DNA from 2 places in the Desulfobacter postgatei 2ac9 genome. Region 2 is predicted to be linked to the other one. Evidence: predicted binding sites of a transcription regulator. Region 2 holds the regulator's gene; the other holds the start of a gene.
The links. The regulator sigma-54, encoded in region 2, starts transcription at its own class of promoters, with help from an activator protein. The targets are predictions, from matches to a motif close to TNTGGCACANTTTCTGCTNT.
Positions count from the first base shown of each region.

Region 1: a site for sigma-54 is predicted at 2,392-2,411, ahead of flgB (flagellar basal body rod protein FlgB). Genes of this name have one in related genera too.

Region 1 covers NZ_CM001488.1:660,273-671,700, reverse strand. The annotation lists gene DESPODRAFT_RS03130 (tetratricopeptide repeat protein) at 1-984, shown strand, start outside; gene DESPODRAFT_RS03125 (sigma-54-dependent transcriptional regulator) at 1,000-2,370, shown strand; gene flgB (flagellar basal body rod protein FlgB) at 2,525-2,938, shown strand; gene flgC (flagellar basal body rod protein FlgC) at 2,942-3,439, shown strand; gene fliE (flagellar hook-basal body complex protein FliE) at 3,462-3,758, shown strand; gene fliF (flagellar basal-body MS-ring/collar protein FliF) at 3,785-5,500, shown strand; gene fliG (flagellar motor switch protein FliG) at 5,505-6,518, shown strand; gene DESPODRAFT_RS03095 (FliH/SctL family protein) at 6,505-7,515, shown strand; gene DESPODRAFT_RS03090 (FliI/YscN family ATPase) at 7,512-8,879, shown strand; partial or broken gene fliJ (flagellar export protein FliJ) at 8,883-9,341, shown strand; gene DESPODRAFT_RS03075 (MotE family protein) at 9,328-9,963, shown strand; gene DESPODRAFT_RS03070 (MBL fold metallo-hydrolase RNA specificity domain-containing protein) at 10,054-11,428, opposite strand, start outside.
Region 2 covers NZ_CM001488.1:1,206,993-1,218,420, forward strand. The annotation lists gene gap (type I glyceraldehyde-3-phosphate dehydrogenase) at 1-440, opposite strand, end outside; gene DESPODRAFT_RS05485 (PTS sugar transporter subunit IIA) at 506-925, opposite strand; gene rapZ (RNase adapter RapZ) at 936-1,817, opposite strand; gene DESPODRAFT_RS05495 (PTS sugar transporter subunit IIA) at 1,820-2,278, opposite strand; gene hpf (ribosome hibernation-promoting factor, HPF/YfiA family) at 2,293-2,826, opposite strand; gene rpoN (RNA polymerase factor sigma-54) at 2,840-4,282, opposite strand; gene lptB (LPS export ABC transporter ATP-binding protein) at 4,285-5,007, opposite strand; gene DESPODRAFT_RS05515 (LptA/OstA family protein) at 5,008-5,562, opposite strand; gene lptC (LPS export ABC transporter periplasmic protein LptC) at 5,531-6,118, opposite strand; gene DESPODRAFT_RS05525 (KdsC family phosphatase) at 6,115-6,630, opposite strand; gene kdsA (3-deoxy-8-phosphooctulonate synthase) at 6,627-7,448, opposite strand; gene DESPODRAFT_RS05535 (M23 family metallopeptidase) at 7,627-9,006, shown strand; gene DESPODRAFT_RS05540 (homocysteine biosynthesis protein) at 9,045-10,208, shown strand; gene lepB (signal peptidase I) at 10,226-10,846, shown strand; gene DESPODRAFT_RS05550 (aspartate carbamoyltransferase catalytic subunit) at 10,859-11,428, shown strand, end outside.

The DNA of each region.
Region 1 (11,428 bases), 550 kb from region 2:
ACCTATGCCCGGATCGCCATGATGCGCCTGGCTGAAATTTATCAGAAGAATGGTGAGTATGATAAGTGCATCCAGGAAATCGAGGACCTGTTGTCCACACATCCCAAGGGGTTGCGCTACGAGGCGGTTAAATTAATGCAAAAAGCCTATGAGGCTTTGTTCAAAGAACAGTTGAAAGCCGATGGATATACCTCTGTATTGATGCGGTATGAAAAAGAACACTTGAAGATAAAAAAAATGGGGGGGCAACTGATTCCCTTTTATGTGGGCAGTGCATATTTACAGGCCAATCTGTATGAAGAGGCGTTTAATCAGTTGATTTCTGCATATAAACTTTATAAAAGGGAAGAGCGGCCGGCTTTATTGCTGTTTGGACTGGGCAAGGCCATGGATGAGTCCGGCAGGGACGAGGATGCTTTAAACCTATTAAACACCTTTGCAAAAAGATTTCCAACGCATAAAAACAGGGTAGAGGCGCTGACCAGGGTCGGGCAGATTTATCTGGAAAAAGGAAACGCTTCAAAGGCGGATGATGCTTTTGTCTCTGCGTATCAGGCGGAGGAGAATACGCTGGATAAAGGACGGATACTCATGCTTCGCGCCGGTGTTTACCAGAAAAAGTCAGACTTGAAGACGGCATCCGAACTTCAGGCCCGTGCGGTGAAGGCGTTCGCCGCATCTCCCGGCGAAAATTACGAGATACTGGCAGGTGCTTATAAAACGTTGGGTTCAACTTACCTGGAAATGAAAGCCTATGGCCAGGCAGCCAATGCCTTTGCCAAAGCCTTTGATTTTTCCGAAGGAGACCAGGCCAAGGCCAATATCGGTTTTTTGCTCGGGGACGCTTACCAGAAAGGCAATGTGCTGGACAAGGCGAAAAAAACCTTTGAGCAGGTAGCACAGTCTTACGACTCGGTCTGGGCCCGGCTTGCCCGGCAACGCCTGAGTACTATCGAGCTGGTGGAAAAAATGATAAATTCATAAGGATGCTTTGGCAACGTGCCTGGACAGCGATTATTTCTCATAATTGAAAACCCCAAAGAGCGAATGACATATACCGACTTGTTCGAGGGGATGGGTTTTCTGGTTGATGCCGTTCCGGAAGGCTCGGATGCGCTCACCTACCTGCTTTCTCAAAAACCTGCGGTGGTTGTGGCCGACGATGGTACGCCGGGATTCTCAGCTCTGGATTTCCTTAAACAGGCGGCTGATTCAGATATAGGTGTGCCAAAAACCATTATCCTGACCCCGGATCCTGTGGTGGATTATGCCGTCAGCCTGATACAGCACGGTGCCATGGATTATCTGATCAAGCCGGTTGACCTAAGACAGCTTGAACTCAGCGTTAAAAAATCTTTAGCCGCAGCCATTTCGCCCTTGCCTGCTGAAAAGGAAAAAACCGTTCAGCATAAAGCGGTTCAAATCATTACTAAAGACCATAGAATGGAGAATCTGCTTAAACTTGCCGCCCGGGTGGCGGATTCGTCGGCATCGGTGCTCATCCAGGGGGAAAGCGGCACCGGCAAGGAGCTGCTTGCAAAATTTCTGCATGAGAAAAGCGCCCGCCGGCATCAGCCTTTTATTGCCGTCAACTGCGCAGCCCTGCCGGAAAACCTTTTGGAAAGCGAATTGTTCGGCCATGAAAAAGGGGCTTTTACCGGCGCATTGGCAAGGAAAGCCGGTAAATTTGAACTGGCTGATAAGGGGACCCTGTTTCTGGACGAAATTACGGAGATGCAGTTCCACCTTCAATCCAAACTGCTACGGGTACTCCAGGAAAAGGTGGTGGACCGGGTGGGAGGAACCCAGCCCGTGGATGTGAATGTCCGGGTGGTCGCCACCACCAACCGGGATGCCAAGGCGGCCGTTGAAAATCAGGAGTTCAGAGAAGATCTCTATTACCGCCTCAATACCATTCCGCTGATTATCCCTCCCTTACGGGAACGCAGGCGGGATATTCTGCCCTTATGCGATTTTTTCATAAAAAAATACTGCAGGATTGACGCAAGATATGTCAAAGGATTGACGGAGCATGCGCTTTCCGTGCTCCATAACCACTCCTTTCCCGGCAATGTCCGGGAACTTGAAAATGTTATTCATCGTGCTGTCCTTCTTGCAGAAACCGATATGATCACCGCTTCTGATCTGCTCATGGATAATGACGCACAAACAGCTCTTTTTGAAGATACAGACGCAGAATCCTTTACTGATGAAGACTTTTCCGCAGGCTCCCTTAAAGAGATGGAACAAAAAATGATTTTCAGAACACTGGATCAAACCGAGGGGAACCGGACCCATGCGGCAAAAATTTTGGGGATCAGTGTCAGAACCCTTCGCAATAAGCTAAACGAATACAAAGAGCCTCTCTGATTATTCTTCTTGTTTATCATTTCAGGCATGAAATTTGCTTTTTCGTTTGCAGTATTGATATTCCGGCGCCCTTGCCCGGATATCTAACCCGGATATCAGGGACAATGCCACCTGTGGTTGACCCGGAGCGTCAATTAAAAAAACGGAGGTTAAAATGGCCGATTCAAGAATTTTCGGGAACACCTACGAGATGATCGCAAAAAGCATGGGCATCTCAACCCGGCGCCATAACCTGATCGCAGGCAATATCGCCAACATGGATACCATCGGGTATACGCCCAGCGATATAGATTTTCAAACTGCACTCAAACGGGCCATGGCAGAACCCGAACCGGATTACCTGGAAAAAACCAATGAAAAACATCTGCCCGGCAATATTGAAGGGGCAAACGGGCAAATGAAGGGCATGAACAGCGAGGATGTGGATATCTACCACCTGGATTCGGTAAACATTGATACGGAAATGATGAATCTGATGGAGAACAATATAAAATTCAGGTCCACGGCCGAGATGCTGCTGCGTAAAATGACCATACTCAACTATGCCATTGATGAGGGAGGAAAATAATCCATGGATTTAATGAATGCATCAAAAATCAGCGGAACGGCCCTTGCGGCCCATCGTATGAAGCTCAATGTCATTGCTGAAAACCTGGCCAACGTCGATACCACCAGAAGCGAAGACGGCGGACCCTATCGTAGAAAAATGGTGGTCTTCAAAGGCGACGATATCGACTCTTTTGAAAGTGTGGTGCAGCAAAAAATTCGAAAAGAGCAGTCCGGCGGGATTGAATTATCCGCCATTGAGCTTGAGGATGAGAAAAAGCCGGATAACGGCACAGGTGTAAGAGTTGATCAAATTGTCAGATCCCAGGAAGATTTTCATCTGGTGTACAACCCGGCTCACCCCGATGCAGATCCGGATACAGGCTATGTGAAGATGCCTAACGTGGATCATTTAACCGAGATCTCAGACATGATGGTGGCCCGTCGCAGTTATGAGGCCAGTGTCACGGCGCTTTCCACCACAAAAAATATGATCAGCAAAGCCCTTGAGATAGGTAGATAATTTTAGGTAAAGGAGTGAAGCAATGGATGAAATAAAAACACAACTCCCCGGCAAACTCTCCTTGTACAGGGAACCCGTGGCGAACCGGGCAGCCAAGCAAAGCCCCGAATTTATGGAACGGCTGGAATCAGCCCTCCAGGAAGTTAATAATAATCAGCATGTGGCAGATGAGTCGGTTGAAGCCGTCATTGAAGGCAGGCTTGGTATTCATGAAGGCATGATGGCGTTAGGCAAAGCCTCCACCTCCCTTAAAGTATTGGCACAGGTCCGGAACAAGGCCATGAGTGCCTATAACGAAGTGATGCGTATGCAGGTATAATCCCTTGCAGAGCAGGAGCCGCTTAAATGAATCCAGTAATTGAAAAAATCATTACCATGTTCAAACAGATGAGCATGATCCGTAAAATCCTCCTGGGCGGACTTGTCCTGGTGGTGGTGGCAGGGTTTATCACCATGTTTGTATGGGCCAATAAAATGCCCTATAAAACTGCGTATTCAGGATTGAGCCAGGAAGATGCCGCCGCTGTGGTGGAGACATTAAAAGCTTCCAAGACGCCCTACCGCCTGACCGGTGACGGAACCACGATTCTGGTGCCGGATGCGATGGTGTATGATGTCCGGCTGACCATGGCCAAGGAAGGGATTCCCAAAGGGAGCGGGGTTGGATACGAGATTTTTGATAAAAACGAATTCGGCACCACCGAGTTCGTGCAGAAAATCAATAAGAAGCGGGCACTTCAGGGGGAGCTGGCGCGCACCATTGCCGCATTTGATGCTGTTAAGGATGCCAAGGTAATGATCGTGATGCCAAAGGAGTCGGTTTTTGTGGAGGAGACCAAACAGCCTTCGGCATCCATTCTGCTGGAACTGGTCGCTGATCTTCAGAAAGAAGAAGTGGCGGCCATTGCACATCTGGTAGCCTCTTCCGTCCAGGATATGACCCCCAAACTGGTCACCATTGTGGATACTGCCGGCCGGATTTTGTTTGAGGGAAAATCCGAAGAAGAACAGGCCCGCATTGATGCAGAAAGCCTTGCAGATGCCCAGTATCAGTATAAAGTTCGGTTTGAAGAGAACCTGACACGCAGAATCCAGACCATGCTTGAGCGCATCGTAGGTACGGATAAAGCCATTGTCCGGGTGACCTCGGAAATGGATTTTTCCAAAAACAATATGAATGAAGAAGTTTATGACCCGTTTGAACGGGGCGGAGAATTCATACGCAGCCGGAAAAACAAAGCTGAAAAGATACTCCAGCTTGACGAGGAAGTCGGTATCCCTTCTTCGGTCAACCCCATCACCGATGAAGATGAGGCAGGCGATAAAAACCGGGAGCGGGTCAATAAGAGTGATGATACTGTCAATTATGAAATCAGCCGCCGGGTCAGGGAAACCCAGAAACCCATGGCCGAACTTACAAGACTTTCGGTTGCAGCCGTGATTGACGGTAAGTATGACTTCCAGACGGATAACAACGGCGACACCAAACGGGTATATATGCCCAGGTCTGCCGAGGAGATGCAGCAGTTTCAAAGTATTGTCAGCAGGGCCATGGGGTATAATGAGGAGCGCAACGACCAGGTTTCCATGGAGTGCTTCCCCTTTGCCTCCATCGATGATATGCAGGGCACCCAAGAAAAATTGACCGGCTGGCGCATGGTCCAGAAGGAATACGGACGTCTTATTGCCAATTTACTGCTGGTATTTGTATTGTTCCTTTTCATCATCCGGCCTATCATAAAAACTGTTCGCGACATCAAAATTAAGGTAGAACAGGAAGCGTTACCCTCACCGGAAGAACTTACCCTGCTTGAAAAAGAGGATAAGGAACCTTCCTTTGTTGAGATGAATGCGAATCAGCAGCGTGACTTCTTTGAAACCATGACCGAGGAACAAAAGGAAGAGTTCATCCAGAAAATGACCGCAGCAGAACGGAACGCATATATAGCCAATATGAATGCCCAGGACAAAGCCAGATATTATGCTGAAAAAGATCTGTTCAAGACCGTGAATATAATCAAGGGATGGCTCAGTGAAGTAGCGGAAGAAGAGGAGGGGTAATTCCATGTCCAAAACAATTGATCCGGAAAATCTGAACGGTTATCAAAAGGCGGCAATATTTCTCATGTACATGGGAGAAGAATACACAACCCAGGTGTTTTCAAGAATGAAAGAACACGAGATCGGGGAGGTTGCCTTTGAAATGTCCAAGGTCGACCAGATTACACCTGACATGCTCAAGGTTGTGTGTGCTGATTTCAATGTCAAATATGAAGGCGAACCCAAGATGATTGTTGAAGGGGACTCCTTTATCAAGAATGTGGTCACCGCGACACTCAAGGACAAGGAAGCTAAAGCCATTCTCGAAGACCTGGAAAAAAAGAAACAGGCCAGACCCTTTATATGGAGCCGGAATGTGAATACGGGTACTTTATCTGCATATATTGAAGGTGAACACCCCCAGACCATAGCCATGATCCTGGCCCATATGCCTGCAGAAATTGCTTCGGAAATTTTAATGAATCTGCAGGATGAACTTAAAGGCGACATTGCCATGAGAATTGCCCGTTTGGGCCAGATTTCCGAAGACGTTGTCAGGGACGTGGACAAGGCATTAAAATATGAGCTCAGCGGTGCAGTCGGCCCAGGTGGTAAGGCAGGCGGTATAGAAGTCCTGGTGGATATCATCAATGGTGTGGACAAATCCACCGAAGATGCCGTTATGGAATATGTTGAAGAAGATGATGCGGAAATGGCCAATGAGATCCGCAAACTCATGTTTGTATTTGAAGATCTGACCAACGTGGATGATACTGCCATGAGAGAGATTCTCAAGAAGGTGGAAGGCCAGCAACTCACCTACGCATTGAAAACCGCCACCGAAGACATGAAGGCCAAGATCTTTGCCAACCTGTCCCAACGAGCCGGTGAAATGCTCAAGGACGACCTGGATGCCATGGGTCCTGTTCGCCTGACAGAGGTGGAAGAAGCCCAGCAGGCCGTTGTCAGGGCGGCTAAGGAGCTTGAGGCGGACGGCACCATAACCCTGGGCAAAGGAAAGGATGATGTCCTTGTCTGATCAAGAAGAACATACCGAGGGGAATTTTTTGTCACAGGATCATGGATTCAAGCCCATTGATGTGGGGGCCCTCGACAGTTTTGATGACGAGGTCTCTCTTAAGAAACCAGATACCGAACCTGATTTTAATCGATTTAAACTATTGTTTGATCCTTTGGAAATTCAAAGGGAAGAAGGTGGGTTTGAGGCTGTCTATAGAGTGACCAAAAAGCTTAAGGAAGAATTGTTCGAACCTTTGATCCAGGGTGCGGATGTGGTTACGAATAAACCCGATGTAAAAAAGGAGATGTGCGCCCCCTTAGAGGAAACCCAGAACGTTGATGAGCCCGAAGATGAACCGACGCCGGAAGAACAGGGCTTTGCCGCAGGCTATGAACAGGGTATGGCCCAGGGACTTGAAAAAGGGCTGGCAGATGGTCATGCCAAAGGCTATGGAGAGGGGCTGGAAAAAGGCCGGAAAGAGGGATTTAAACAGGGGGAGACCGACGGATTTACCAAAGGCGAAGCCGCTGGTTTTGAAAAGGGACTGGAAGAGGGGCGAGATGTCGGAAAACAGGAGATTGTCCAGGAAATGACCCAGGTCCTGGATCCTTTTCGGCAGGCATTGGAAACCGCAGACCAGATGTTGGAAAACATGCTGGCCCGATACGAAATTCAGCTGGTAGAACTTGTCTGCCAGATTGCGGGGAAAGTGGTGATGGCCAAACTGGACTCGGACGATACCGTGATCAAAAACACAATCCTGGATGCGTTGTCCCAGCTTGCCTCCCCGGAGGAAATCACCTTGAGTGTGGCCGAAGAAGACTATGAATATGTGGAAATGATCAAGGAGGTCTTTTTTGAGTCGGTCCGCTCCTTGACGCATATTACGGTGAATACCGACGCCATGATTCCCAAAGGGGGATGTCGCATTGAAAGTGCCGGAGCCAGCATTGCCACGGATCCGGAAACCAAACTTAAGGCGGTTTATGAGGCCATTGCCCAGGCGGGGGTATGATGAGCGATTTTTTTAAAAAAGTGGATTTTTCCGTTTATGCCAGGGCTGTGGAAAAGGTTCGAACCGTAACCCCCGAAGGCCGGGTGTCCCAGGTGATCGGGTTGATTGCCGAAGGGGACAGCCTAGGCCTTGGCGTGGGGGGTGTGTGCCGTATAATCAATGACTATGGATTGGACGTGATGGCCGAAGTGGTGGGTTTCCGGCAAGAAAAAGCGCTGCTCATGCCCTTTGGTGATATCAGGGGAATCAGCATGGGAAGCCGGATTGTGCCGGTATGCTCTTCCCCCATGGTGCCGGTGGGCGATGAGATGCTCGGACGCGTACTGGATGGAATGGGAAATCCCATTGACAATAAGGGCCCTATTTCAGGCTCAAGTTCCTATTATCTGTATGGAAAGCCCCTGGGGCCTCTGCAACGAAAAATGATCAAAGATCCCCTTGATGTCGGTATCGGGGCCATTAATTCCATGATAACCCTGGGCCGGGGACAGCGGGTGGCCATCATGGCCGGCTCCGGTGTGGGAAAAAGTGTGCTCATGGGCATGATGACCAAGCATACCAGTGCGGATGTGGTGGTGATCGGGCTTATTGGGGAGCGGGGCCGTGAAGTCAAGGATTTTGTGGAGGAGACCCTGGGAGAAGAGGGGCTTAAACGGGCTGTCCTGGTGGCAGCCACATCGGATTCTCCGCCGTTGACCCGCATGCGGGGCGCCTATCTGGCCACCACCATAGCCGAGTACTTCAGGGATCAGGGAAAGGATGTACTGCTCATGCTCGATTCCATTACCCGGTTTGCCATGTCCTCCAGGGATGTGGGCCTGGCTGCCGGCGAGCCGCCGACCACCCGAGGATATACGCCCTCTTTTTTTGTTCAGATTCCCATTCTTCTTGAACGTCCCGGAGTCCTTGAAAACGGCGGTTCAATAACAGGAATTTATACGGTTCTGGTGGAAGGCGATGACATGAACGACCCGGTCGGGGATACGGTCCGTTCCATAACGGACGGACATATTGTCTTATCCAGGGATCTTGCCAATCGTGGGCACTACCCGGCCATTGACGTCATGGCCAGTGTTTCCAGGGTCATGCGGGATGTCAGCAAACCCGACCACATGGCGATGCGGGACAAAGCCGTCAAGATTATGGCGGCATATCGAAACGCAGAGGACATGATCAGCATCGGTGCTTATGTGGACGGCTCCGACCCCGATGTGGACCAGGCCAGGAAACTGATGCCCGGCATTAACCGGCTGTTGCGCCAGAATATTGGCCAAAAGATGGACATGCGGGCCAGTGTAGCCGGTCTGAAAAAAGCGCTGGAAATAAAGGACCCGCCGCCTGGAACAAAAAAGAATCAGGCCTAAGCCATGAAAAAATTTCAGTTCAGACTGCAAAGCCTTTTAAAGTATAAACGGCATCTTGAGCAGGTCGCCAAGCAGTCAATGGCACAGGCTGTGGGCGATCTCCTGGCCTGTGAACAGCATATAGCGGAGTTGCAAAATGACAGAATAACGGCAACGGACCAGCTTGACGCCCTGGTGGAAAAAGGGATGGGTGCAGGTCAATTCAACCGGTACAGGCAATTTATTACAGCGGTTGATTAGATGATCATGCTTGAACACACCAGAAAAACCGAACTTGAAAAGATTCTGGACGACAAGCGGGAGGCCCTTAAACAGAGAACCATTGAAAAAAAAGCCCTGGAGCGCTTACGGGAAAAACAGGCCCGGGAATATACCCATAAAATGCTCCGGGAAGAGCAAAAGAACCTGGATGAAATCACATCTTTGAGAACGGCCAGGAAGGTGAACAATGAACGCATTTAAACGCTGGATAAGCGGACTTTTGGTCAGTCTGCTTTTGGTAACGGCAGCCTTTATTGGTATTTCATATATACATGAGGAGCAACCCGCATCGGTTTGGGCAGAAGATAAACCGGAAAAGGCACCGGCTGACGGTGAAAAAGAGGAAGAAGTATCTTCACCATGCCCGGAGTGCCCGGAGTGTCCAGAGTGTCCAGACCCTGCCAAGGTCGTTCTCCAGGGCCTTGAAGATAAAAAAAAAGCCGTGGCTGAGGCCAGTGAAAAACTTGCCAAAGAAAAAAAGGACCTGGAGACCTACGAAGCCCAGATTGACGAAAAACTGGCCTCTCTGACGGCCTTGAAAAAGCAGATTGAAGAGGATATGGCACGACTTGAAAAGAAGAAAACAGCAAAAGAACGGGAAGAAGATGCCGCATTTGAGGCAAAAATGAATCGTCTGGTGAAAATGTATGCCAGCATGAAACCCAAAGCGGCTGCAGAAATTGTCAATAAGATGGAACTTTCTGTTGCCTATGAAATATTCTTAAGAATGCGCGAGGTGTCCGCCTCCCAGATCCTGGCTTTTGTGGAGAAGGAAAAAGCCGCAAAAATCAGCGAACGCCTGGCCTTTAAAAAACGGGGATAATTTCAGGCACGACAGAAGAGATACTATTCTGCCGTGCCGAACACTGTTGTAACCATCGGTTCAAAAAAAGAATTCCTGGAACCAAAATCATTACTTTAATTTAAACCTGTCGCCAGGTTTGGGAATAAAGGCATTATATCCTTTTTCGTTGAGGCGACGAGCAAAGGCTTGGCTTTGTTCAGCTTCACCGTGGACAACGGCAATGTTTTTCACCCGAAGATTCGATCCGGCAACCACCTTCATCAGTTCATGGCGGTCTGCATGGGCGGAAAACCCGCCGATTTTTTCCACATGTGCCCTTAAAGGGTAGGATTTCCCCAAAATTTTGACTTCCGGTGCCTTGTCTGCGGTCCTGTTTTCCTGCAGACCCAGTTCTTCAATACGCCGACCCAGGGTGTGGTTGGCCATATACCCCACCATCAGGATGGTATGTTTGGGATTATGGATCTTATAACGCAGGTGATGAAGAATCCGGCCCGCCTCACACATGCCTGATGCCGAGATCACGATGTGCGGGGTGTTATCCTGGGTGACGCGCATGGACTCCTCCACGGACTCAACAAATTTAATATTTTTAAAATAAAAGGGATTGATACCCTTTTCCAAAAATATTTTATGGGTTTCCTTATCATAGGTTTCCGGATGTTCTCCAAAGACCTTTGTGATATTTGATGCCAGAGGACTGTCCACATAAACAGGCACTTTGGGAACAGTGCCTGAGTCATACAACTGGTGAAGAATGTAAATAAGCTCCTGGGTTCTGCCAAAGGCAAAAGAAGGAATCAGAAGAGCGCCCCCCCGGTCAATTGTCCGCATAAGGGTGTCTTTAAGTTGGCCGGAAAGATCCGCTACCGGGGAATGATCTCGGTCCCCGTAGGTACTTTCAATGATCATCAAGTCAATCTCCCTGTCCTCTTCATCAAATTCCAGGGTGGGATCTTTTAAAATGGGTTTTTCAAACCGGCCGACATCACCGGTAAAAAGTATCTTAAGGGGTTTGCCGCCGTTTTCCGGGTTCACAGTAATCAGAGAAAAGGCAGACCCGAGGATATGACCAGCCACATAAAATTTCACAGTGGTTCCCGTACCGATCATCACCTCCGAGCCAAAAGGATATCCATCAATAAAAGAAAGGGACTCCATAGCATCTTCCTGAGTATACAGCGGCGTCACCATATCAAGACCGTACTCCTTGTGAAGTGCGGCAATGGCCTCCACATTGAGTTCATGGGGACTTGTTTTCAGCAAGTTTTTGATCCTGGCTTTTTCCTTGTTGGAAATCTGATGTTTGGTTTTGGACTGCTCAGCCTGATACAGAAACGAGCGCAGGGATTTATAGTTAAGATACAGGGCATCCGATTCCTGGATATGCCCTGAGTCCAAAAGCATGTAATCCAAAGCGTCTTTAGTGGGGCGGGTGGTGATGATCCGGCCGGAAAACCCCTCTTTTGTCAACAGCGGAATC
Region 2 (11,428 bases):
AAAATATGATGGGCACCGGGATCGTAATCTTCATGGTTTACGCCCATGACAATGGTGACATCCGGATCCTTGGCCGGCGCAGAAATGATGACTTTTTTGGCCCCGCCTTCAAGGTGTTTGCCCGCAGTTTCACGATTTCTGAAAAGGCCGGTGCATTCCAGGACAATGTCCACGCCGGCATCCGCCCAGGCAATCTGGGCAGGATCCTTTAACGCGGTTACCAAAATCTGTTTCCCATCCACGGCAATGAACCCCTCTCCATGGGTGACCTCGTTGGGTAAGCGTCTGTGGACAGAGTCATATTTAAGCAGATGGGCAATGGTTTCGGTGTTGGTCAAATCATTGATGGCCGTAATTTCAATCGCATCATTTTCCAAAGCAGCCCGAAAGACCATGCGTCCGATCCTGCCAAATCCATTAATTCCTATTTTTACCGTCATTATTAGCCTCCTTCAAAAATGAAATTAAGTCCATACCCGAAAGGGGAAAGCAGGCATGGCACAGGTTAGGATAAGGACCGGCTGGTCCCTTTGAGGATGTCGCTGGCAAGGGAAATGCTTTTTTTCCCGTGTTCAATCAGGGCTGCGGTCAATGCTTTAATATCCATCTTCTTCCGGGTTGTTACGGCTTTGAGAAGAATGGGCAGGTTGACGCCTGAAATCACCTCCACCTTTCCTTCTTCAAGAAAGGCGTAGGCCAGGTTTGAAGGTGTACCTCCGAACATGTCGGTTAAAATAATAACGCCATTTTCGCAATAGACATCTTTAATGCCCTGTTTGATTTTGTTGCGTAAGATTTCCGGATCCTCTTTGATGTCTATGGCTATGGTCCCGAGTTTTTCCTGCTTGGTCCCTAAAATGAACTCCAAGGTATCAATTAATGCTGCACCCAGATTCGCATGGGTGACAATTAGAATTCCTGTCATAGTTTGCCTGTTATGTTTCTTTGATGTCTCTGTCAATGTCTCTGTGCCGCAAGCTTGGGTTCAGCCCCTTTTTCATCAGCCGTTCAAATACGGCCCGGGAAATGGCGACACTACGGTGGCGGCCACCGGTACAGCCCAATGCAAGTGTTAGATATGCCTTGTTTTCTTTTTTATATAAAGGAATGAGATAGTCGATAAGGTCGTTATATTTTTTTAAAAAGGTTTTTGTCTCCGGGTTTTCCAGGACAAAGACTTTTACCGCATCGGATTCTCCGTCATGGGCTTTGAGTTCCGGCACAAAATAGGGATTTGCCAGAAAACGCAGATCCACCACAATATCCGCATCCACCGGGATGCCGTATTTGTAACCAAAAGACATGATATTCAGTTTCATCAAGTTTTCAAAACCGGTCTCCTTGGATACAAGGTTGTGTATTTCTGCTTTAAGCTGATGAACATTGAAATTAGAGGTGTCAATGATCTGGTGGGCCAGCTTGCGGATGGAGGCCATGCCTTGTTTTTCAGACTTGATACTCTCCAGAAGGTTCTTTTTATCACCCACCGGGTGGTGCCTGCGGGTTTGACTGAACCGTTTGACCAGGGTCTGGGTATCTGCCTCAAGAAATATGATGACTGGAGAAACGCCCATCTCCTCTAAAGCAGAGACGCCTGAAACAAATGTATTTAAAAAAGTTTTTGACCGCATATCCATCACAAAGGCTGCGCCCTTGACTTTGGCGCTTTCCCCCAACAGCAGCTCAAGCACCTTGGGCACAAGCTCCATGGGCATGTTGTCGATGCAGTAAAAGGATGCATCTTCAAATGCCTGGGCAACCGTTGTCTTCCCGGAACCTGAGATGCCGGTGATGATATAAACCTTGAATTTTTCCATTGTCAAAATTCTTCGTCATTTTCCAGAATGATCTGATGGATCTGCTCTGTTGAACCTGCTGCCAACAGTCGTTCTTTAAACTGATCCATTTTCAGCAGCTTTGAAATCTGGGCAAGAACTTTCAGATGACCGCCTGTGGAGTGTTCAGGTGTCAGAAGCAGAAAGAAAAGATGGACGGGCCGGTTATCCAGAGACTCAAACTCAATACCTTTAATGCTGCGCCCAAATCCAACAGCAATGGATTTCACCGTCTCCAACTTGCCGTGGGGAATGGCAATGCCGCCGCCGATGCCTGTGGAGCCTAAATGTTCCCGTTCCAGCAGGACCGCTGTGATATCTTCGACTTCGGCCCCGGCCACCGGAGAAACAGCCTGGGACAGTTCTTTTATGGCCTCTGGTTTGTTTTTGGCTTTCAGGTCTGCGATAATAGCGTCCAGCTTTAGAATGTCACTGATTTTCATTGGCTCCGGCCATCCTATCCTTGGGGGGCAATTAGTCCCAGTTTTCCGTTATTGTGTTTATAAATCACATTGACCTCTTGTGTGCGGGCATTAACGAATACATAAAAAGATTTTTTGCCCGACGCCAGTTCAATCACCGCATCCTCAATGTCCATGGGTTTTGTTTCAAGGGGTTCTTCAATAATATCAACCACGTCCCCGGGCAAAGGCTCATCAATGCTGAACTCACGGGTATCGGTCAGGCTTGACTTGTTGCCCAACAGGTGTTTCTTTATCTTTTCTTTGTGTTTTGTGATCTGGCTTTTGACTTTATCCGCCAGGATATCAATGGCGGCATACATGCTTTCGGACGCTTCCTTGGCATGGATGTTCAGCGAGCCGCTGGTTAACGTTATTTCGGCAATATGCCTTATTTTTTCAACGCTTAAGACAACATTGGCCTCGGCCGGACCCTCCAGCATCTTGTCAAACCGTTTAAGCTTTTTATTTACATAGGATTTCAGGGGATCGGATGCTTCTATCTGTTTGAACGTGATGGTGACTTGCATAGATGAGCTCTCCCTATAATTGTTTGCGTTTGTTGGACGGCAGAATATTGAGTACCTTTCTGTATTTTGCCACGGTTCGCCGGGCAATCTGAATATCTGATTCCTGCAGAATTGCGGCGATTTTATCGTCACTTAAGGGTGCGTTGGGATCTTCATTGTCAATGAGTTGTCTTATTCTCTCCTTGACGCTGGCCGATGCCATGGAAGGTCCGTCCCCCCGTTCTATGGAGCTGTTGAAAAAATATTTCAACTCAAATAGTCCCTGGGGGGTGTACGCGTATTTGTTTGTGGTCACCCGGCTGATCGTAGACTCATGCATTTCAATATCTTCGGCAATATCTTTTAAAATCAAAGGCCGCAGATAGGCAATGCCCTTTTCAAAAAAATCCCTTTGAAACTTGATGATGCTTTCCATCACCAGATAGATGGTTTTCTGGCGTTGATGAATGGATTTTATCAGCCAGGAGGCGGACTGCATCTTTTCATTAAGATAGGTCTTGGTCTCCTTGGGTATTTTTTTGCCGGTGGCTACGGCTTCCCTGTAGAATCTTGAAATTTTTAATTTGGGAAGGCCGTCATCGTTCATCACAATCTTAAAATCATCCCCGACTTTGTAAACATAGATATCCGGGGTGATGTAGGCGGGTTCCTCCGTGGCAAATTTTCTGCCGGGCTTGGGTTCAAGAAACTGGATGATTTTTACTGCAGCCCGCACATCCTCAACGGAAATTTTAAGGGCATTGGCAATTTTTTTACTGTTTCTGTTTTCAAGATTTTTGAGATGATCCGTAATAATCCGGGTGATGATATCGTTTTCAATGCCCAGTTGCCGGACTTGAATCAAAAGCGTCTCGCACAGGTTTCTGGCACACACGCCGGGGGGGTCAAAGGTCTGGAGTACAGCCAGCACTTTTTCAACGGTTTCAATATCGGCCCCGGCACTCTGGGCCAACTCCTCCACGTCGGCGCATAAATATCCGTCCCGGTTCAGGTTGCCGATGATGACATGACCCAGTCGCTCCTCTTCGTCCGGCAGATCCGAAAGCATCAACTGCCACTTTAAATGGGCTTCAAGGGTTTGTTTCTCGGATGTAAATGATTCGTAATTGGGCGCTTCACTGTTTTCAGACTCCATGTAGATTCTACCGGTGGAGTTATATTCATTGATATAGTTTTCCCAGTCCGTATCCGAGCGCACCCGCTCTTCAATGGTAACTTCTTTGACAGGGGCTTCTATTTCAGCTGTCCGGGTTTCGGTTTCCTGGGCCGTGATGGCTTTGTCAGAGGCCTCATCAATGGAGATTTCTTCAAGCGCCGGATTTTGCTCCATTTCCTGCTGGATCATTTCGGCAAGTTCAAGCCTGGAGAGCTGAAGCAGTTTGATAGCCTGTTGGAGCTGGGGTGTCATGACCAGCTGCTGGGTCAGTGCAAGGCTTTGTTGTAATCCAAGTTCCATGATTAAAGTCTAAAATTGTCTCCCAGGTAAATGCGTTTGGCTACTTTGCTTGAAATAATTTTTTCGGGAGGGCCTGATTCCATAACCATACCCTGGCTCATAATATAAGCTGTGTTGCATACGCCTAATGTTTCCCTGACATTGTGATCGGAAATCAATATTCCGATGCCTTTGTCGGTAAGCTGGGAAATGATTTGCTGGATATCAATAACAGCCAAAGGATCAATGCCGGCAAAGGGTTCGTCCAGTAGGATGAACAAGGGGTCTGTGGCAAGAACCCTTGAAATTTCCAGACGGCGCTTTTCTCCACCGGACAGGGAAGTCGCCTTTTGTCCGGCCAAGGCCAGTATCCCAAGTTCTTCCATCAGGGTTTCGGCTTTCCGGTTGATGTCAGCGACTTTTTTGTCAATAACCTCCAGAATGGCCGTTATATTTTCCCTGACAGTCAGTTTTTTAAATATAGAGGTCTCCTGGGGCAGGTAACCAATGCCCTTTCTGGCCCTGACATACATGGGGTAGCGGGTTATATCCTCCCCGTCAAGATGGACCGTGCCTTTGTCCGGCCGGATCATGCCCACGGTCATATAAAAGGTCGTGGTCTTTCCGGCACCGTTGGGTCCTAGAAGCCCGGTGACCTGACCCTGGTCAACGGTCAGGCTGACCTGATTCACCACGGTTTTACCGCCATAGGTCTTTACAAGTTTTTCCAGTACCAGTCGGCTCATTTATAAAGAACCATCCTGATCTTCGGCATCAAAAAATGCTTCAACCCTGTTTTTTTCGGTACTTTCCACAACCACCCGGTCCTGGGCCTTAAACAGGGTTATTTTTTTGCCGGAGATCCAGCTTTTTCCCGTAAGCAGACGGGCTTTTTCCCCTGTGAGCACCAGTATTTCATCTGCGGTGTCATAATCCGCCTGATCCGAGAACGCTTTGCGCTCCCCTTCGGTATATTCCACATTCCCCGTGGCAAGAATCCGTTTGACGTTTGATTGGCCTTCCTTTTTGGTTTTTGAAGTATGAAAAAATACTTTGATCGAATTTGCTAAAAGCACACTGTCCGCCCGAATCGCTTTGACGTTTCCGATAAATTCCACCATGGATTGGTTTTTGTCGGCGACCATTTTATCCGAAGTAATTTTCAGGTCTGTCGGCGGCTGTTTTTTCTCAGCAGTTGCGTTCTGCTGGGCTGCAAAGGATACCTGTGCAAAAAGAGACGACAGCACCAGCAACAAAACCAGAGAAATATTATAAGCTATTGGTATTCTGACTATTTTCACTAAATTGTCCTTCTACGTGTCCTTCTAAGATGATCAGATCCTGGTTTAGCCGGATCTCCATGCTGTCAGCTTTTATCACGGAGTCTACGTCATCAAATGTAACCCTTGAATCAGAGCGTATTATATGCGGTTTTTTGGCATAATGCAATGTTTCACTTGTCAGGGTGTATTGCTGATACCGGATAGTAACATTCTCTGATAAGATCATGTCATGGGTACTGGTGTCGAGTTCTCCCCGGGTTGCTGTAAGGTGAACTTGTACATTTTGCTTTGTGTAAAAAATAATGTCCACATCTTCAAGGACCGCTTTTTTCGGGTCTTTGAGCAGGGTGGCGCTGGATGCTTTGAGCTTCCATTCGGTAATTCCGTTTTTTTTGGAAATCTGCTCAAGGGCGTTAAGTTTAAGTGCAGCCTTGTCATCCAGCTCAATATTTTCAAGCTTGATAGGCGTGGTGAGCAGGTGGTTGATGTAATAATAAGCACCGACGCCAACAAGAATGAGGCCTAAAAGCACAGCCAGGGGCAGTATCAGGTTCTTTTTGCCGACGCTTTTCATGACAAAAATCTTGAAACGGACTTTTCCCAAAGCCCTTTGGCTTTGAGAATGGCTTCACAAGCCTGGCGGACAGCACCTTTTCCCCCGGGCAGATCCGTAATCATATCTGCCCGGGTTTTAACTTCAGCAGGGGCGTCGGCCACTGTAAAGGCAAATCCGGCCCGGGTCATGGCGGGCAGGTCTATCAGGTCATCTCCCATGAATGCAATATGTGCGGTGTTGATTTGAGTGTTTGCGGATATGGATTCCAATGCCTTGGCCTTGTCCTTGGTACCGTCAACAACCAGGGTGATGCCCAGATTGTCGCACCGGTGGCGCAGGGCCCCGGAGATCCTTGCCGTGACAATCCCCACCTCAACGCCTGCCTCCATGAGCAGGCGAATACCTAGACCGTCTTTGACATTAAAGCTTTTGATCTGTTCACCTGTGTCTGTATAGGTAATGCTGCCGTCGGTGAGGACCCCGTCCACGTCTAAAAGCAGCAGCCGGATATCTGCCAATGGTGTTGTCATAGAGACGGTCCTGCAACTTTTCTGATATTAACCAGATGGGTCAAAAGATTTTTCATTTGACTTAAGGGGATGGAGTTCGGTCCGTCGCACAAGGCTTTGTCCGGATCGGGGTGGGTTTCCATGAACAGGCCGTGGGCACCGCAGACCACTGCGGCCCTTGCAAGGGGTGCTACAAACTGTCTTTCCCCTGCCGATGCATTGCCGCTGCCGCCGGGAAGCTGCACACTGTGGGTGGCATCAAAAATTACGGGCAGGCCCAATTCCCGTAGAATCTGTATGGATCTGAAATCCACCACAAGGTTGTTATATCCGAAACAAGTACCGCGTTCCGTGATCGCAATGTCACGGTTCCCTGTAGATTCGGCTTTCTCAACGATATTCCGGCAATCGGCCGGTGCAAGGAACTGCCCTTTTTTAATATTTACAGGTTTACCTGTCCTGCAGGCGGCCAAAATCAGGTCTGTCTGTCGGCATAAAAATGCAGGGATCTGTATAATATCAAGTACTCGTGCAGATTTTTCCGCCTGGTCAGGCAAGTGAATGTCCGAAAGAACAGGGATGTTCAGTTCTGTTTTGATCTGTTTTAGGATTTCAAGGCCGCGTTCGGGGCCGGGACCTCTGAATGACTGAACCGAAGTGCGGTTTGCTTTGTCATAGGATGCTTTGAAAATATAAGGAATACCTAAGTCGCTTGTGACCTGTTTCAGGTATTTTGCAATGCCAAGGCTTGTGTCTAAATCCTCTATAACACAGGGTCCGGCAATGAGAAAAAAACGATCTGGATTGTTATGGGTCAGGTCAAAAAAAAAGTTTGTCATAGAGCTTATCCTTCAAACAAAAAAAAACAAATGATGATAGCCCTAATTATTATTCGTCCGGGTAAATGTCAAGGTGGATCAGTGCCGGGGAAAATTCCTTGATAAGAAAGGCGTTTGCTGATATCCTAAATTCGTTTTTAATGTGGTCGTCTAACTTCTTGAAAAATAAGGTTGTTTGATGAAAAGGACACTGTTTCTGATTGTATTTCTGGCAATTGTCGTGCCTGTGGGCTGGGTTCTGTTTTGCAAATATGAGGGCGATCTCCCCCAAGCTGATATCAGTTTGCCCTCCCGGTATCTGAAACAATCCTATGAAATAAACATGACCGCAACGGATAAAGGGGCCGGTTTGAGGCATGTCACTGTTTCCATAGTGCAAAAAGATAATGAAAAAGTCCTTTTGGATAAATCTTATCCACCCGCTTCCATTCTCTCTTTGTTCAGTGATAATGCAATCGTGTCAGATACCTTTGTGATTCCCGTTGAGACGGGTAAATACGGGATGAGCGACGGCCAGGCCGTTATCCGGATTGTTGTAACGGATTATGCCTGGCGTAAATGGACCAAAGGCAACCGCTTTTACGAAGAGCGGCCGGTGATCATTGATACGGTGCCGCCCCGATTCCAGGTTTTAACCTCCCAGCATAATGTGTCCAAGGGCGGGGTCGGCCTTGTGATTTACAAACTTGATGAAGAAAATGTTCAAAGCGGCGTCAGGGTAGGGGAGAATTTTTTTCCCGGATATTCCGGTGTATTTAATGACCCTATGGTAATTACAGCCCTCTTTGCTCTGTCCCACACCCAGGGACCTGATACCCGTATTTTGGTAGAAGCCCGGGATCCTGCCGGAAATGAGACCAAGCGCGGATTTTATCATTACATTAAAGATAAGACCTTCAGGTCGGACACCCTGAACATCTCAGACGGTTTTCTGGAATTCAAAATGCCGGACTTTGACTTAGGCCCCCTGGAAGCGCAATTTTTGACCGAACAGAATCCTTTGCTGGCAAAATTTTTATATATTAACGAAACCCTTCGCCGACAGAATGTGGAAACCGTACTTAAAGTGCCTTCGGATACCCGTACCGAGTTGATGTGGCAAGATCGTTTCAACCGCCTTTCCGGGGCTGCAAACCGGGCACAGTTCGCAGATAAACGCACATACAAATACAATGGAAAGGTTGTCAGTCATTCTACCCATCTGGGTATTGACCTGGCCTCTACATCCAATGCGCCGGTGGGGGCGACCAACAATGGACGGATCATCATGGCGGAAAATGTCGGTATTTTCGGAAATACCGTTATCATTGACCACGGGCTTGGTCTTGCCAGCCTTTATGCCCATTTAAGCCAGATGAGCGTGGCCAAAGGCGATATGGTCAAAAAGGATGATATCATTGGCCGAACCGGCCTGACCGGGCTTGCCGGAGGCGATCATCTGCATTTTTCCATGATGCTTCACAATGTGTTTATCAACCCCGTGGAGTGGTGGGATCCGGTCTGGATAACAAACAACATCACCTCAAAAATTGAGTCTGTTAAAGCGCAGATTCAGTAAACGTATAACCTTTAAAGACAATCAGGACAATTTAAATCATGAGTACCTGTCAGGTGAATAAGACCTACGAAGAGATAAACGCCAAGATTGCGGCTGGAGAGGCTGTGGTGGTGACGGCGGAAGAGATTATTGATATCGCGGCAAAAGAAGGGGTTGTGGAAGCGGCCCGCAAAGTGGATGTGGTGACCACCGGGACCTTTGCGCCCATGTGTTCATCCGGGGCGTTTATAAATATCGGCCAGTCCTCGCCTGTGATTCGCACGACCAAAACCTGGTTCAACAATGTACCGGCCTATTCGGCCATTGCAGCGGTGGACTGCTATCTGGGGGCCACGGCTGTTTGTGAAGAAGATCCCTTGAATAAATATCACCCGGGTGAGTTCAATTACGGGGGCGGGCATGTCATTCAGGATCTTGTGGCCGGTAAACAGGTACACGTGAAGGCGGAAAGTTACGGTACCGATTGTTATCCCAATCTTGCAATTGAGAAAACGGTCACCTTAAAGGATTTGCCCAATGCCATCCTGTGTAACCCGAGAAATGCATATCAGAACTATAATTGCGCCATCAACCGCTCGGACAAGACAAAGTACACATACATGGGCACCCTTAAACCAAATATGGCCAATGCCAACTATTCCACTTCCGGTTGTTTGAGCCCTTTGTTCAACGATCCCTATTTGAAAACCATCGGGTTGGGTACAAGGATTTTCCTGGGCGGCGCCCAGGGATACGTGACCTGGACCGGTACCCAGCATAAAAAAGATGTGGACAGAGGCCTGAACGGCGTGCCCTTGAGCGGGGCCGGGACCTTATCCGTTATCGGGGACCTTAAGCAGATGTCTCCCGAGTGGCTGGTGGGGCAGAGCATCCGCGGCTATGGGGTGTCGCTGTCTGTGGGGCTTGGCATCCCCATTCCCATTTTAAATGAAGAGATCCTCAAATATACGTCAGTTTCTGATGAAGAGATTTTTACACAAATCATCGACTACGGATATGATTACCCCAAAGGCATCTCCAAGTCTTACGGTCAGGTCAGTTATGCCGAGCTTAAAAGCGGCACCATCATGATCAAGGGGGAACCCGTTCCCACGGTGCCTTTATCCAGTATGGTCAAGGCAAGAAAGATTGCCCAGATTCTGAAAACCGAAATCCAGAAATCCAGATTTTATATCGGGGTCCCCCAGCATCTGTTCTGCTGATAAGAGATTAAAAAATAATGACTAAAAAAAAGAAAAACGCCTGGCGGGAGAATATTGAAGCGATTCTCATTGCCGTTGTGATTGCTCTGTTTATCCGTGCCTTTATTGTCCAGGCCTTTAAGATCCCTTCGGGTTCAATGCTTGAGACGCTTCAGATCGGAGATCAGATTCTTGTCAATAAATTTATTTACGGGGTGAAAATTCCTTTTACCGACGGAAAAACCCTGATCCCGGTGAAAAATCCCCAGCACAATGACATTGTGGTGTTCAAATATCCGGAAGATCCGTCCAAGGATTATATCAAGCGGGTTGTTGCCGTTGCAGGCGACACCCTGGAAATTGTGAATAAAAAGCTGTATGTCAATGATAAAGTTGTCACTGACCAGCCCTGGGCCCAGTACAAGGATTTTCGGATTCTGCCGGGTCAGATTACCACCCGGGATAACTTAAGAAAAATCATCGTGCCTGCCAACAAGCTTTTTGTCATGGGAGACAACCGGGACAACAGCCATGACTCGCGGTTCTGGGGTTTTGTGGATTTAAGTGAAGTGCGGGGCGAAGCCATGATTATTTACTGGTCCTGGGACAAGGCCCATTTCAGCGTCCGTTTTAACCGGATCGGCACGTTGCTGTTTTAAGGAATACTACATATGCGGTTTGAAAAAAAAGATATTCTGGATATTGATTCCCTGAGCCGTGAGGAGATCACGTATATCCTGGACACTGCCCGGGGGATGAAGGAGATCTCCCAGCGGGCCGTTAAAAAAGTGCCCACCCTCCGCGGCAAAACCATTGTGCTTTTTTTCCAGGAGCCGTCAACCCGGACCAAGATCTCTTTTGAGTTGGCCGGCAAGCGTCTTTCTGCAGACACGGTGGCCATATCCAAGTCCTCCTCCAGCATTGTCAAGGGGGAAACGTTAAGGGATACGGTCAGGACCCTTGAGTCCATGAAGCCTGATATCATCGTGATGCGCCATTCATCTTCGGGCGCGGCGAGCCAGGTGGCGAAGTGGGTGCAATGCTCGGTTATCAACGCCGGAGACGGTACCCATGCCCATCCCTCCCAGGCCCTTTTGGACATGATGACGATCCAGGAGGAAAAAGGCGGGTTTGAGGGGTTAAGGGTTTCCATTGTCGGCGATATTTCCCATTCCAGGGTGGCCCGGTCTAATATAGTCGGTTTATCCAGAATGGGGGCTCATGTAACCATCTGTGCGCCA